Regions from separate parts of the Synechococcus sp. RC10A2 genome, predicted to be linked through region 3. Evidence: riboswitches for the same ligand, from Rfam matches in the RefSeq annotation. Region 3 holds a riboswitch; each other region holds the start of a gene.
The links. A riboswitch is a leader RNA that binds a small molecule or an ion and turns the genes downstream of it on or off. The one in region 3 is predicted to bind cobalamin.

Region 1: linked by a shared signal. The riboswitch ahead of NW848_RS08185 (sirohydrochlorin chelatase) and the one ahead of NW848_RS15630 (TonB-dependent receptor) in region 3 are both predicted to bind cobalamin.
Region 2: linked by a shared signal. The riboswitch ahead of NW848_RS13240 (type II secretion system protein) and the one ahead of NW848_RS15630 (TonB-dependent receptor) in region 3 are both predicted to bind cobalamin.

Annotation. Positions count from the first base shown of each region.
Region 1 is NZ_JANSHP010000064.1:13,572-18,888, forward strand. Features, by position in the region: gene trpC (indole-3-glycerol phosphate synthase TrpC) at 41-961, shown strand; gene NW848_RS08170 (DUF5340 domain-containing protein) at 1,025-1,264, shown strand; gene NW848_RS08175 (heavy-metal-associated domain-containing protein) at 1,324-1,518, shown strand; gene NW848_RS08180 (heavy metal translocating P-type ATPase) at 1,631-3,946, shown strand; cobalamin riboswitch at 4,075-4,211, shown strand; gene NW848_RS08185 (sirohydrochlorin chelatase) at 4,241-5,269, shown strand.
Region 2 is NZ_JANSHP010000097.1:23,881-29,197, reverse strand. Features, by position in the region: gene NW848_RS13245 (metallophosphoesterase) at 1-425, shown strand, start outside; gene NW848_RS13240 (type II secretion system protein) at 429-1,184, opposite strand; cobalamin riboswitch at 1,336-1,458, opposite strand; gene prmC (peptide chain release factor N(5)-glutamine methyltransferase) at 1,514-2,455, shown strand; gene NW848_RS13230 (sigma-70 family RNA polymerase sigma factor) at 2,463-3,053, opposite strand; gene NW848_RS13225 (hypothetical protein) at 3,438-4,004, shown strand; gene NW848_RS13220 (DUF1559 domain-containing protein) at 4,075-4,863, shown strand; gene glpX (class II fructose-bisphosphatase) at 4,986-5,317, shown strand, end outside.
Region 3 is NZ_JANSHP010000114.1:14,181-19,497, forward strand. Features, by position in the region: gene NW848_RS15620 ((2Fe-2S) ferredoxin domain-containing protein) at 1-377, opposite strand, end outside; gene NW848_RS15625 (DUF1636 domain-containing protein) at 387-803, opposite strand; gene NW848_RS15630 (TonB-dependent receptor) at 901-2,844, opposite strand; cobalamin riboswitch at 2,884-3,025, opposite strand; gene NW848_RS15635 (DUF1565 domain-containing protein) at 3,117-4,907, opposite strand; gene NW848_RS15640 (pentapeptide repeat-containing protein) at 5,071-5,317, shown strand, end outside.

The DNA.
Region 1 (5,317 bases), on a different contig from region 3:
GTAGTCTAGGGTGTGGTGTAGGGTTCTGCTCAGGGTTTGTATGGAGCTGCAAGGTGAGCCGCTTTCTGTTCGTCGGCGTTCTCCTGCCCCGCCGGTGGTCGTAGCCTCTCAGGTGTACCAGACAACAGCGCCGGAAGCCAAACCGCGCCACATTTTGGAAGCGATCGTCTGGCATAAAGAGCAGGAGGTGGAGCGGCAACGGGAGCAGCTTCCCCTCAAGGAATTGCAACGGCAACTGGATCAGGCTCCGCCGGTGCGGGATTTTGTGGCGGCCCTCACCCAGTCGCCTCACCCTATCTCTGTGATTGCCGAGGTCAAAAAAGCCTCTCCCAGCCGCGGCATCCTCCGGGATCCCTTTGACCCGGTAGCCATTGCCCAGAGCTATGAAGCCGGTGGGGCCAGTTGCCTCTCGGTGCTCACAGATGAGCGGTTCTTTCAGGGCAGCGGCGAGTATCTGCGCCGGATCCGTCAGGCAGTAGGGATCCCCATCCTCTGCAAGGAGTTCATCCTCTACCCTTACCAAATCCTCTGGGCCCGCAGCCTGGGGGCAGATGCGGTGCTCTTGATTGCCGCCATTCTCTCGGATGCGGATTTGGGCTATTTTCTCAAGCTCATTCAGCAACTGGGCATGGCGGCTCTGTTGGAGGTGCACACTTGCCAAGAGTTGCAGCGGGTTTTGGCCTTGCCGCACCTGCAACAGGCCAAAGGACGGGTGCTCATTGGCATCAACAATCGCGATCTGAGAACCTTTGCGGTGGACTTGAACACAACGCGCGACCTGTTGGCCGCCCACTCGGAGCTCCTTGGCGATCTGCCTGTGGTCAGCGAGTCCGGCATCCATACCCCCGCCGATCTGCAGCAGTTGCGGGCCTGGGGGGTGCGCTCTGTGCTGGTGGGGGAAGCGCTGGTGACCCAGCCGGATCCCGGCCAAGCTGTGCGCCACCTGTTGTCATCTCAGTGAATGAAAACCATTTATCAATGGATCTCTGCGAGAACAATTGATCTCTAAGGATTGCTTGGATCGATGAAACGTATTCCTGTGCCGGCTCATATCCACTACGAATTTCTGCTGCGGGTGTTGGAGCGGCAAACCTTTCCGGCAGTAGAGGAACAGGATTTTGGCAACCGAGGCCGCACGCAAGAGCTGATCAACTCCCTGCGCAAAGCCCTCACCCAACAGGTGCAACTGGAGGAAGAGTGGCGACAGCGGGGCTATCAGGTGGACTACCGCTGGAATATGGACGAGCCTCAGCCTCCCTCTTGACCTTCCAGCCCACTGTAAGGTTTAGCATCCTTTCAGTGGCATTGGGGGGGTTTTCCAAGATGCAGGTTGTTTTGACGGTGCCCAAGCTGGCCTGTGGGGCCTGTATAGACACCATTGCGCAAGCGGTGCGGCAACTGGATCCCCAGGCGCAGGTGGAAGGGGATCCCAAAACCAAACAGGTGCGGATCACTTCTGAGCGGTCTGTGAGCGATTTGCGGCAGGCCCTCACCCAGGTGGGATATCCCCCGGCCTAGTCAATTTTGGGCCGGGAACGGTCGGGCGTCTGTTTTGAATTTCTGTACAGATGGCTGCCTTCGCCCTGCCCAGGGTGGAGAGTAGCTGTCGTTTCATCAACAAGGTGTTGCCATGTCTGCCCATAAAGGGTCATCGGGTGCACTATCGGCCTCTGCGCCTTCTCCTGAGGGCACTTGGCAGTTGGCCCTGCAAGGGATGAGCTGTGCCTCCTGCGCCCGCAGCATCGAACAGGCCCTCACTCAGGTGCAGGGGGTGTCCCACGGATCAGTGAATTTTGCCAGCGAGCAGGCCACCGTCAAAGGGGATCCCAGGCTGGTGGATCCGCAGGCGCTGATTCGGGCGGTGGAGCGGGCGGGGTATCGGGCGCGCCTTATCCAGGAGGATTGGCAGCTGGACGATCTGTCGGATCCAGAGCGGATCGCCCAACGGGCCGCAGAACGGGAACTGAAGCTCAAGGTGGCGATAGGGGTGGGCATCAGCACGGTGCTGGTGATCGGATCCCTGCCGATGATGCTGGGGATGGACATCCCGGGCTTTCCCATGTGGCTGCACAATCCTGGGTTGCAGTTGCTGCTGACGGCTCCGGTGCAGTTTTGGGTGGGCAAGCATTTTTATCGAGGCGCTTGGGCCGCTTGGCAACGGCGTTCAGCGGATATGAACACGCTGGTGGCCTTGGGGACGAGCGCGGCTTTCTTCTATTCCATTTTCCCAACGGTTTTCCCCGACTCTTTCCATCGGCAGGGACTGCATCCCGATGTGTATTACGAAGTGTCGGCGGTGGTCACCACCCTGATTCTGGTGGGCAAGTGGATGGAGCAACGGGCCAAAAGGCAAACCTCTGAGGCCATTCGCAAGCTGATCGGGCTGCAACCGAAAACGGCAAGGGTAATTCGCCATGGGGTGGAGCAGGATATTCCGATTCGGGAAGTGCAGGTGGGGGATCGGATCCGGGTGCGCCCCGGCGAGAAGGTGCCGGTGGATGGGGTAATCCTAGAGGGATCCTCCACCCTCGACGAGTCGATGGTGACCGGCGAGAGCCTGCCTGTTGTCAAATCGGCGGGGGATGAGGTGATTGGGGCAACGCTGAATCAGACGGGCAGCTTTGTGATGGAAGCGCGGCGGGTGGGCAAAGACACAGTTCTGGCCCAGATCGTGCGCTTGGTGCAGGAAGCTCAGGGATCCAAAGCTCCGATTCAACAGTTGGCGGATCGGGTCACCTCCTGGTTTGTGCCGGCGGTGATTGGGGTGGCAGTTCTAACTTTTGTGCTCTGGTGGGTGCTGGCCGATAACCCGACACTGGCCTTGGTGAACACAATTGGGGTGCTGATCATCGCCTGCCCTTGCGCGCTGGGGTTGGCGACCCCCACCTCGATCCTGGTGGCCGTGGGACGAGGGGCGGAATTGGGGATCCTGGTGAAAAGTGCCGACAGCCTGGAATTGGCCCACGACTTGCGCACGGTGGTCTTGGACAAAACCGGCACCCTGACCGAAGGTCGTCCCACTGTCACCGATATTTGGGCTAATGGCTCCTCTCCCCTGACGGTGTTGCGCCTGGCAGCGGCAGTGGAGCGGCACTCGGAACATCCTTTGGCCCAGGCGGTGGTGCAGAAAGCCGAAGCCGAAAAAATTGTGATCCCTCCTGCCTGGCACTTTCAGGCAAGGGTAGGCAGTGGGGCAGAAGCTTGGGTGGAAGATCAGTGGATTCGCATCGGTCGGCTGAGCTGGCTACAGGAGATGGGGATCCCCTGGGATCCCTCTTGGTCAGAGCGGGTTCAGAATTGGGAAAGCCAGGGCAAAACGGTGATCGGCGTAGCGCAATCCCAGAGTCTGGTGGGGCTGTTGGCCATTGCCGATCCGCTCAAACCCACCTCTCCTGAGGCAGTGCAACAGCTGCAACAGATGGGTCTAGAGGTGATCCTGCTAACCGGGGATAACCCCACTACGGCCCAAGCGGTTGCTCGGCAAGCAGGCATTCAGCGGGTAATTGCCCAAGTCCGTCCGGATCAGAAGGCAGCTTACATACGCAGCCTAAGACAACCGCGACGGCGGGTGGCGATGGTGGGAGATGGCATTAACGATGCTCCGGCTCTGGCAGAAGCTGATGTGGGGATCGCCATTGGTACAGGTACGGATGTGGCGATGGCCGCCAGCGATATTACCCTCATGTCGGGGGATCTGCGGGGAGTCGCCACAGCCATTCAACTCAGCCGGGCCACCCTCAACAACATCCGCCAGAACCTCTTCTTCGCCTTTATCTACAACACGCTCGGGATCCCGATTGCCGCCGGGGCGCTCTACCCCTTCACCGGTTGGCTGCTCAACCCCATGCTGGCGGGGGCAGCCATGGCCCTGAGTTCCGTTTCGGTGGTCGCCAATGCCCTGCGCCTGCGACACTTTCGAGCCCACAGACCGGCAGGCCGGCGTTAGGCCCTCTCCCAGGGGCAAGGGGGATTAGCGCGGCAACAGTTTTGCTGCCCTTTGAGCATGAGTCTGCCGTACCGCTCATGCCTCAGGGCTATCTTCTGGCAGACAAGGACATCCCCCCCAGGGGGCTTGGTGAACGACAAGCGGCAAGCTAACCTAAAAGGCTCAGGCAGACTGGGGAAAGTGCGGTGCAAGTCCGCCACTGTGACGCAACTGTGATGGGATCCCTCCCTCAGCCAGAACACCCACCTGCCGTTGTCCTGTACCCCTTGCGATTCACAAGGAACGGAGTTTTTTGTGTTGGATGTCCTCAGTTTTTCCCCTCCCCGTGCGGTTGGGCAGTTTTCTTCTCCTGCCTTGCCCCTGTTGCTCATCGGCCATGGATCCCGTGACCCTGAAGGGCAGCAAGCCTTTCTGGAGCTGGCCCAAGTTTATCAATCCCTCACCCCCCATCGGCCGGTGATCTCCTGCTTTTTGGAGCTAGCCCAGCCCAGTATTGCCCAGGGGGTGGAACAATGCTTGGCCCAAGGGTGGCAGGAGATCGTGGCCCTGCCGCTGCTGCTTTTTGGGGCGCGCCACAACAAGTTCGATGTGACGATGGAACTGGATCGCCTGCAGGCCCTCTATCCCCAGTTGCGCATTCATTACGGTGGGCCGTTGGGGATCCGCATCGAGATCCTGCAACTGCTGCGAGACCGATTGGCCGCTTTGATGGCCGCCCAACCGCAGCGGATCCCAGAAGCAGAAACCGTGCTCCTGTTTGTGGGTCGCGGCTCCAGCGATCCCGAGGCCAATGCCGAAGCCTGTAAACTGGCTCGGCTGCTTTGGGAAGGATCTGGGTTTGCCGCTGTGGAAACTTGCTTTATCGGCATTACCCATCCCCGCCTGCCCGTGGGATTGGAGCGGGCCCTCTCTTGGCAGCCGCGCCGGGTGGTTGTGCTGCCCTATTTTCTCTTTACAGGGGTGCTGGTGAAAAAAATCGAGGCGGCGGTGCAAGAACGGCGACGCCAATACCCCGAGATCGACTGGCTGATGCTGCCGGAATTGGGCCTTGTGGACGCGGTGCTGCACAGCCTGCAGCAACTGGAGCAGGAAGCTCTCCAGGGCCAAACCCTGATGAACTGCCACCTCTGCAAGTTTCGCCTGGCGGTGAGCGCAGAGCTGGGAGCGGGGCATACTCATCACCATGACCATGACTCCCATGGGCACGGATCCCATCACCATCACTCTCACCATCACCACAACCACGGCCATACCCCCGCAGCAGCAGCGGATCCCTGGGCCGAATTGCAGAGCTACCACCAGCGGGCTTGGCAAGTGCCCTAAGCGAGAAACAGAGGCTGCCGGCGGGATAAACTGAGATGCAGGCAGGCG
Region 2 (5,317 bases), on a different contig from region 3:
CCAACCTGCGCCCCAAGTATCCCGACGCGCCGATGCCTGTGCAACCTGTCTGGCGCACGGAGCATCGTGGCGTACGCGTCGCTGTGCTGGGGCTGACCGTGCCGATGATCACCCCACGCATGAAGGTCGCCGCGCTCAGCGCGTACCTGTTCGACCCGCCGCTGGAGACCGCGCGCCAGTGGGTACAACACCTGCGCCCCGAAACCGACCTGTTGATTGCGCTCACGCACCTTGGCGTCCAGCACGACCGCCTGCTAGCAGAGGCGTGCCCCGAACTGGATGTGATTCTCGGCGGGCATTCCCACACGCCGACCGAGACCCCAGAGCAAGTGGGCGGCGTGTGGCTCAGCCATGCGCCCCCGTTCTGCAAGGGCGCGACACTACTGACACTCACACGCCGCAACGACCGCTGGGAACTGGAGTAGCCGTTACTCCAAGCCCATCAGCTCGTCGGTCTGGGGGTTGCCATCGCGGTCGATGTTGCCTAAGTTGTAGCGACGGTGCGGCTCGTAGGCGGCTTCTGTGCGCAGCACGGGCTTGAACACCTTCGCGTGCCCGTCGCACCACAGCACGACCCCCATCTGATTGTGCCGCCCGTGGAAGGTGGGGTTATTGTAGGAGGGCGGTTCGAGGAAGCCCGTGCCTTCGAATACAGGCGCACCTGCGCCCCAAGTGCGCCACTGCGCCACATCCGCCAGCCACGCGGTCTCGACAGGGCTGTTAATCTGCGCCAGCGCAACCGCGATCGGCGTGTAGTTCGGGGGGCGCATCGGGCTAAGATAGACATAGTTGTAGCCGTAGCCCAAAAGCCCGTACTGGTAGGCGCGGCTCTCGCGGAACGACGGGCACGCCTGAATCTCCGTGTTGCGCATGTACGGATACAGGAAACTGCGCTGCGTGTCCAGCCGCTGGTTCTGGCGGTCGACATAGCCCCACCAGTAGTGCGACCAGTCGTCGTAGGCAATCGGGAACAGCCGCTCGTCGTAGTCTTGGGCGTACATCAAGCCTGCAGTTCCGATTTGGCGCAAGTTGCTCAAACACGCGGTCTGACGCGCTTTCTCGCGCGCTTGGGCAAACACGGGGAACAAGATCGCCGCCAGAATGGCGATGATCGCTATCACGACCAACAGCTCAATCAGTGTGAAGCCGCGTGCGCGGCTCGCGTACCGTGTCTGTTGCATCATTTCATCCCTCCACATAAGCGTTGCGCTCTGTGGTCGGGACGAAGGCTTGCGCCGCAGTTGCTGCCAGCTGGACGCCTCCAGCCGCAGGCACATGCGTGCGCGCGCTCTTTCGCCCAACCCGCGAGGCGAAACGAGCGAGATACGGCTGAATCGGTCTTCGGGCTTCTGGATCATCCTACTAACGACGCCTTCCCAGCCGAAGCCAGTGGCAATATGTCGCGTTCGTCCCCAGTTACCGCTGCGCGTCAGCGTCGGATTTGCACCGACTTCCCGTGCATTCAGCCGCCGCGAACTCGTTTGCCGAAAGCGCAGGTATTATACCGACTCCGATGACGGTTCGCGAAGCCCTCGAGTGGGCGGGGGCGCAGTTGCAGGCGGTAGGGCTACCAGAGCCGCTGCGCGAGGCGCAGGCGTTGGTCGCAGCGTGCCTCGGCTGGGAGCGTGCGCAGCTAATAGCACATCCTGACGCGCTCCTTTCAGCGCGGCACGCGCGGCGACTGCATAGCTGGGTACGCCGCCGCGCAGCGCGTGAGCCGCTGGCGTACATCACGCGCCGCGTGTGGTTTTACGGGCTGGAACTTATGGTCGGGCGCGGCGCACTTATCCCACGCCCCGAAACGGAGTTGCTGGTGGAGGTGTTTTTGGGATGGGCGGCTAATCTACCCCCCTCCTTAAGGTTCCCCCCGCTTCGCGAGGGGAACCAGCCCGACTCGGTTCCCCCTGCAAGCAGGGGGAACCTCAAGGAGGGGGTCGCTTGCTCACCAATCCTCGTAGATGCAGGCGCAGGCACGGGCACAATCGCGCTTGCCTGCCTGATGCACGCGCCGCACTGGCTGGGCATCGGCATTGAGCGTAGCCGCCGCGCGCTCCGCTGGGCGCAGGCGAATCGGCGGAGACTGGGGCTGGAATCGCGCCTGCTGCTAATCCAAAGCGACTGGCTGCATGGACTGCGCGCAGGCTCTGTGGACGCGGTGCTGAGCAACCCGCCCTATGTGCTGCCCGACGAGTGGGACGCGCTGCAGCCCGAAATCACGCGCTACGAGCCGAAGAGCGCACTGCTGACGCCTGCCGATGACCCGTTGCGCCCCTACCGCCGCATTGCGCGGGGCGCGCGGTGTGCGTTGCGCGCGGGCGGTCTCCTTGCATTCGAAACCAGCCCGCGCCTGGCTCCCCTGTTAGCCGAACGGCTGCCCGCGTGGGGCTTTCGGCAGCCACGAATCGTCTGCGACTACGCGGGGATAATGCGCGTCGTGTGGGCGATTCGTGAGTAGGCGCGGTTCAGCGGCTTTCGCAAGTGTGGCGGTACGCCTTGCGCTTGATTCGAGCCAGCGCGTTGTCCACCGCTTTCGGCGAGCATCCGATTCGCGCTGCAATCTCTCGGTAGGTAAGGTGCTGCCGATACAAGGCGACCACTTGCGCTTCCAGCGGGCTGAGGCGCGTCGCCAGGAACTCGCGCCGCCGTTGCGCTGTCTCCCGCTCACTCAGCTGCTCATACAGGTTCTGGCGCGGGTCAGGCACCTGCTCCAGCCACGAGCGTCCATCCCCCTCTTCCGAAAGGCTCACGATTGGCGCTGCCCATCGCTGCGCACGCTTTAGCTCCGACAGAATCTGTCGACGAATGCACACCCGCGCGAACGCCGCAAACCCCGCCTTACGCTGGGGGTCAAAACACTGCACCGCGCGCCACAGACCAATCAAAGCGACCTGATACACATCTTCGGGATCACAACTGGGCATATAGAACCGCCCTGCGAGGTTCTGCGCCAGCGGGCGGAACAGCGCCAGCACCTGCTCCGCCGCGCGCTCGTCCCCTTGCTGCGCCCGCAGCACCAAGTCATCTGTCGATAGATATTCACAGTGCGCTTCCATCGTGCGCTCACCCACCCTATTATAGCCCACTTTTTCACCAACGAGGGCGTGAAGGGGAAAAGCATAGGTTATTCCACCCGAATCCCCTTCACACACCAGCAGATCGCACAGTATTGGGCGTTTTCGTCGCTCGATTCGACGCGAATTGGGGTATATTATAGGCAAGCGCAATTTCAGCGAGTAGTTGCCGACGAAAGGACATTTCCGGCTCGTCCCGCCACGCACAGAGTAACCCTCTTGAAATTTTTCCGAAGGAGGTCAGTCATGATTCCTGTAGGTTTATTCACGATACGGCAGGCGGATCACGCCGATTTGGATCGGATTGAGGAACTGGACCAGTTGTTTGGCAACGCGGCGCTGACGCGCGAGTATTTTGAAGCGTGGTTGCGCCATCACTCAGAGGGCTTCCTGGTCGCCGAGTATGACGGGCGCGTGTACGGCTACAGCATGGTCATCTACCTGCATGCGCGTCAGATTCGCGAGAACTGGTATCACGACACGGGCGGTGGCACTTGCAGCACGCACACGCCGCTGGGCGAGTATCTCTATGCGGTCAGTGTTGCTTCGAAGAAGCAGGAGGCAGCGCGCGCGCTGTTTATCGCCAATCGGCGGCTCTTTATCCGCTCCCATGTGTATCAGACGGTTATCTTCGGCAGGTTGCCGCGATTCCGCAAGTGGGTCGAGGCACAGGGTTATACTCCCGAGGCGCTGGATCGTGCCACCAAGCGTCGCCTGCTCGATGTCTATGTGAACACCTTGCACGATCCTTATCAGGTGTTCTACGAGGGACTGAGTTTTATGCCCGAATACGGCGTCGTGGACTACTTAGAGGGCGACGACGAGTCGCTGAACTGCGCGTTGAAGCTGGTGTGGCGCAATCCGTACTACAAGCCGCTGACCGTGGATCGTGCGGTCGCCGAAGTCGCCACGCCTACGCCTGCAAGTAGGTAATGACCAGTAAAAAAACCCACACCATACACGGCAGGAACAAAACAAGCTCTCGGCGAATCTAAAAGACACTATGAGACGACATGGCTTTACCCTGATTGAGTTGCTGGTCGTGATTGCGATTATCGCGATTCTCGCGGCGATTCTGTTCCCTGTGTTTGCGCAGGCGCGCGAGAAGGCGCGGCAGACCCAGTGTACCAACAACATGAAGCAAATCGGGCTCGCCGTCATGCAATACATTCAGGACTACGACGAGCGGTTCCCGATGAGCCTCTACGAGACCATTGAGAACAACCAGCGCTGTCTCTTTACCGTGTACCATGCCATTTACGCCTACAAGAAGAACATCGACATCGTGATATGCCCCTCCGATCGGCAGGCATTTGATGTCGTACAGGCGTTTGGTCAGCTTGGCAGACCGGTCTGCCCGCTTCCGAACTTCCGCTACGCGGGGTATATTTTCAACTGGTGTGTGTTCGAGAACGGAAATGTGCCGGGCGTGCTGACTCCCAACCCGGTGGTGTCCCAAGCGCAGATCGAGTATGTTGTGGAGACCTCGATGCTGTATGACGGCACGCTGGGACCACCACCGACGATTCAGTCGTACCTGCAGGCGCGCCACAACGGGCTGGGTGTTGCGAACTTCGCGGACGGGCATGCGCGCACGGTTAAGGGGCGCGCGCGCGAGGGCGCAAACAGTACCGCGCCGACTTGGGACGGTAAGCAGGTGCGTATCTTCGATGTCGGCGAGGTAGGACCCTATCAAGGTCAGATTAACTTGTGGGGTGTCGCCGCGCGCCGAGCGAACGGCACGCCCTGCCGTAACTGTCCGAACCGCAATAACCCCGGCAACTGCAACTAATCGCGCCGTAAGCCCCGCCGATGGCGGGGCTTTTGTTTTCCACAAGCACGGCAGGAAACTTCCCCTGATAGCCGAAAATTGTCGTCGTCGATGCAGACACTGCACACGAGGTGAGACAGGCTATGGATCGCAATTTGGGTATGGATTTTGTACGCGCGACTGAGGCGGCGGCGCTCAGTGCGGGGCGTTGGGTTGGCAAAGGCGATCGGCACGCGGTCGATCAATCGGCTTGCGAGGCGATGCGCCGCACGCTCGGCGACATCGACATGAAGGGCGTTGTGGTCATCGGCGAGGGCGAACGCGACGAGGCGCCAATGCTCTACATCGGCGAGGAACTCGGCACGGGCAACGGTTACGCTGTGCAAATCGCGGTTGACCCCGTGGAGGGCACGAACCTCGTCGCGACGGGGCAGCCCGGCGCCATCAGCGTCGTCGCCGCCGCGATAGAAGGCGA
Region 3 (5,317 bases):
GGATTGAGGCGGCGATAGAGGGCGGCGCGGCCGACCAATCTTTTGCGGCGCAGCTCAGGTGGAGTTCTGCTGTAGGGGCCGCCCTGGTGCTCTTCTAGACACAGGTGCAAATGCCAAGTTTCGGTGGCCACGGTCAAATAGCCGTCGTAGAGCACACAGAGAGCAGGGGGATCCTTGAAGGCCGCCTCCAGCACTCCTCCCTCCACCACCTGGCCCACTTGGATCTCGGCCCAGCGCTCCTGAAAGAGCTCATAGAGCAATGGCCCAAGACAGTCGATGTGAGCCGGGATCCCTTCGTAAACGGTTGTCCAGCCGGTGGGGGAAACCTCTTGCCAAGTCTGGTTTAAGGGCGTGATCCAGGGACTGAAAGCGGCCATAGGTTGCTCCTATTGGATTGGCGGAATGCGGGCAATCACCCCCTTTTTGATGGGGCGCTCTGCCCAGGGCAGGATCCCATCGGGCTTTGTCAAATACAGCTCCGCCGTTTGTAAGATTGGCTCTACATCTTTTGGATCGAGATCGCCAAAGACATAGGTCATCTTCCCCGGGGCTGCTAGGGCAATCACGCAGGCATGGCTGCAGCCGCTCATACAGGCAACTGGCTTCAGGTGCAATTGGGAATTGAGCACTTGCGATTGCAAGGCGGCCAGGAGCATTTCTCCTTTGCTAGTCCCTTCTTTTTGGCCGTTCACCCAGCGAGATCCGCAGGTGGTGCAGATCCAGAGGTAATGTTCGGCCTCAGCTTGAGCCGAAGTTGTCGATGGAGAAAAGTTAGGAGATAGAGAGTTGGTTGAGATCGCCATAAGTTGCATCCAAACTAAACCGTAAAGCAGACAATCAACTTGGAAAGTTCTCGCTAAAAGTGGTCAGCCGGAGAGTTAAAAACAGCCTGGGATATCGCTAAAATTGCCCCCGCAAGTTCACCCTCAGCGTGCGGCCAACTCCGGGATAGCCGGGGAAAACTTCATACTGCTCATCCAGCAGGTTGTCGATCCCCAACTCTAGGCTCAGGGCCTCAGCCAACGGGATCCCGCCGCGCAGAGCCACGGTGGTGTAGCCTGGCAGGGATTCCGTATTGGCATTGTTGGTAAAAAAGCTCCCAATGTGATGGACCAAAATCGAGCCGTACCAGCCCTGCTCGTGGCGGTAGCTTAGGCCTAGATTGAAGCTATCGGCTCCTACAAAGGCTAGCTCTTTGCCAACTGTGGCCGGGTTAAGGGCAGCGCGGATGATGGGATCATTGAGGGTGTAGTTGGCAAAAAGCGTCCAGTTTTCCCCCAAACGCAAATCTAAAGCCGCTTCCAGGCCGGTATATTCGACCAGCCCGATATTTTCATAGGTTCCCCGGCGCGGCCCAAGGCTGACAAAGGTGATGCCATCGCGGATGCGGTTGTGGGCAAAAGTTAAGCGCAGCAGGCCAAAATCTCCCAAGGCTTGATCTAAGCCAATGTCAAAGCTTTCCCCTCGCTCTGGGCGGAGATTGGGGTTGCCATCCACTTCAAAAAAGCCGCGCAGCCGAAAGAACAATTCCGAGATCAAGGGGGTGCGAAAGCTGCCGGCGTAGCTGGCCCTCAAGGTAGTTCCCTCGGCAACTGCCCACCGGATCCCCACAGCCGGCGAGGTGGCCGAGCCGTTGGCCAAACTGCTGAAGTCCTGACGGATGCCCAGGTCGAGGTGGAACTGGGGATCCGGGCTGTAGTCCAGGCGGGCAAACAGGGCCCCCTGGTTAACCGTATCGTCGTAGTTGATATTGGCAGAACCCCTGGCAAAAGAAAAAGTCGTATTGCGGGCTGAGATAGAGCGATAATCTGCCCCCAAAACTCCCTCTAGGTTTTCGCCGGCCTGCCAAGCATATTGAAGCTGGGATCCCCAGCCATTGCGCAAGATGACGTCGCGGGATCCCTGGCTTTGCGGAGCGCTGAAGCGGTAGTTGAGATCGTCCAAAAAGACTCTTGCCTGCAGGGATCCTGTTTCCTGAGTCCACAGCCAACTGAGATCCAGCAGCAGATCGTTGGTGTTTTGCTCTGCGTCGGGAGAGGGAAACTCTACACTGCCGGGCACGCGAAAGGCTTTGTTGAGGTAGAGGGCGTTGGCTGTTAGGACTTGATCTTCGGCCAGTTGCCAGGTGAGCTTGGCCTGCAAGTTGTGGTACTCCACCGCCGAGTTTTCCCGCCTGCCTGACTTGCCCAGCCGCTCAATGGCAAAGGGAAAGTCGTTGTTACTTTGCAGACGGCGATAGCTGAGCACCCAGCCCAGATCCTGGGCTTGGCCGCGACTTTGGATCCCTTGCTCATTGAGACCGTAGCTGCCGACCGCCGCTTCCAGCACCGTCTCCGTTTCTGGCTGCGGCTCCACCGTGACGATGTTGATCACGCCGCCAACGGCGTCTGAGCCGTACAGGGTAGAGCCGCCGCCGGGGGAGACTTCAATTCGCTCGACGACATCGGTGGTGATTTGCGAGAGGTCAAACCCCCCGAAAAAACCCAGATCGTTGAGAGGGCGGCCATCCAAGAGCACCAATACCTGCGCCGTTCGCGCCCCTCGCATGAATTGAGAGCTAAGAGCTCCCAACTGAGTTCCCGCTGTGCCATCGCTGAGGATCCCGGGCAAGTAGCGCAGGGCTTCCTGCACCGTCCTTGCCCCTTGCTGGCGCATCTGCTGGCGGGTGATGACATAGACTGGGCGGGAAGACTCTCGCAGCAGGCCGGGACGGCGAAACGGGGTGGTGACGGGTTGATTCAAAATCTCGGCGCTGAGGCCGGTATCCAAGATTGCCTGCCCCCAGGCCGGGATCCCCAAACTCAAGATCCCCAGCCCAAGGCTGAGACATACAGTTACTTTCATCCGGTTGCTCCTGCTTCCGTGCGACGCGGAAGGGCTAAGCTTTGAGCCAAAGCCGCAGGCGGGCATCCTGACTGAGGGCCTCAGCCCATCACAGTTGCGGCACAGCGCCGGATTTGCACCGGACTTTCCCCATTGCTTGCCCTGGCTGATCCCCAGGACAACCTGACGGCACGGCTTTCCTCCCCATTGCTCTGGAAAAAGCCGTGCTAGGCATCATACATTCCCTGCTGGGGAGTTCCTATCCTGCCGGGGGGGATCCCTGGGCAGTGAGGTCAACGGAAGATCATCTCCGCCACCGCGTCAAAGCCGGCGTCCAACAGCCGATCCAAGACTGACTGGGCCTGGCTGCGGCTGTCGTAGAGGCCGGCCTGCAGCACCCTCCTGCCGTTGAACACGGTCTCCACCGCTTCGGGGACGAGCTGCCGCAGCCGCTGCAAATCGTCGCTGCCCTTGGGGGTCACCAGCACACGAAAGCGGGTGGCCGACTCTGCTGGGGCTACCGCCGGTTCTGGAGCCGCGGCAACGGGAACAGGGGGGGTTGTTGGGCTGCTGCCCGCTTGTCGGCGAGCCGGGGGTGGCAGGAGGGTAGTAATATCCGTGAGAGGAGCCACAGATTGCTGGCGGACGGGAGTGGCAGGAGCAGGCTCAACCGGTTGGGCAGGCGTGGTGGAGCCATCGGGGGTGAAGGGGACGGCAACAAACTCCTGGGGTTGAGCGCCTGCCGGCTGAGGGGGGGCACTGGGCAAAATGCGCCCTCCCGATCCCGCTGCAGGAGGGGGAACGGGGGCAGTCGATTGGGGCACCGTCACCACCGGCAAGGTGGGAGAGGCCGCCGCCGGCTGGGGATCCCTGCTGGGAGCCGGAGGCTCGGCCTGCGGAGTTGTGGGCAGCGTCAAGCCGCCTGCCGCAATGGGTGGCGGGGCGTTGCTGGGCAGCGCAGCCACCGTGGTCTGGCCGGCCAGATCCAGTTCCCCTTTGGTTTTGCCTGCCAGTTGGTTGCCGTTGGCGTTGAGGCGCAGACTGCGGGTGGCGTTGAGGATGTCGTACTGGCCGTTGCCCTCAAAAATGTTGTTGCCCGGATCCGAAGCCGTGCCCAAATCTGGCTGGGCGGTGGTGATAGCTGTCAGGCCAGTCTCCAGGTTGCGGGCAATGAGATTGTTGCGCAGGATGGGACGGGCGCTGCCGCCGACCACAATGCCGGTGCGGTTTTGCAGGATGCGGTTGTTGCGCACAATCGGCGCCGAGCGCTGGTCGATGGTGAGGCCAAAGCCGGTCTCTTGGAAGAGGTTGTTGACAATGGTGGGCTGGGAGGTGCCCAAGACGGAGATGCCGTTGGCCCCGTTTTTGTAGAAGCGGTTGCCTTCTATCCAGGGGTTGGAGGCGCCGGCGATGAAAATGCCGTCGTGGATGCTGCCCACAAAGCTGTTGTTGAGAATGCGTGGGGAAGCCGATTCTACCCAGAGGGCGTAGCCGCGCCGACCCTGGTTGCGCAGGGTAACCCCCCGCACCTCTGAGCCGGTCTCTGCCAGCAGGGCAACGTTTTGCCGGGCCAAGGTCGGGCTCATGTAGGTGCCGCCGCCATCGATCAGGTAGCCCTCTCCCAAGGTGGACTCGTCCCCGCGCAAGATAAGGCCGGCCTTGAGGCGGATGGGGAAGACTTCGCCGCTTTCTGCGCTGTACACCCCCGGCAGAAGCTGGATGATGCTGCCGGCTGGCGCCCGGCTGATGGCATGGGTGATGGTCTTGAAGGGGTTGTTGCGGGATCCATCCCCTTGGGTATCGCTGCCATTGGCGGCATCCACAAAAATGGCGGGGCGGTCGTCCGGCAGCGGCGGCGCTTGGGGCAGGGCCTGCTTCTCCAAAAGGCCGGTGTCCAGGGAAGTTTGCGCCCAACTGGGATCCCTTCCTGCCGCCAGCAGTAAGCTGGTGCTCAACAGCAAAGAGGTGGCCAGTCGCGTCAGCGTCGCGGAGCCGTGACGCTGCAACCGCAAGTCAGGCAGGACTGCTGTAAATTGGTGTTCGCCGGATTTCTGCAGACGGATGAACGATAAGGAAGAGATCATAGGAGTCATCCCCACACCAGGCTGGGCCAGACAAGGAAGGAGGGTCGAGGCTATCCTACCAAACCTGACAGGCAGGATCCTGCCCTCTTCCCCAACTCCAAATACGGACTGACGCAGGCTTCTTTTTGTAGATCCAACGCTACCCCTAGAGTATACCCTTGCCATGACCGACGAAGCCCTTGCCCGCGAAGGCTCCTCCCAAGAGTTGCCGCTGGCTTCCCTCTCGTCTGGGCGCCCCCTGCTCAACCTGCTGTTGTTGGGGATCCCAGCCCTGCTGCTGCTGCTGGGCCAGTGGGCAGGGCAGCCGGCCCTGGGCTGGGGGGCGGTGCTGGCTTGGCTGGGCCTGGCCGGCTGGTGGGGGCAGCCGCTCTGGGTGCAGATCGGGCGCGACCTCTGGCAGTGGCTGACCA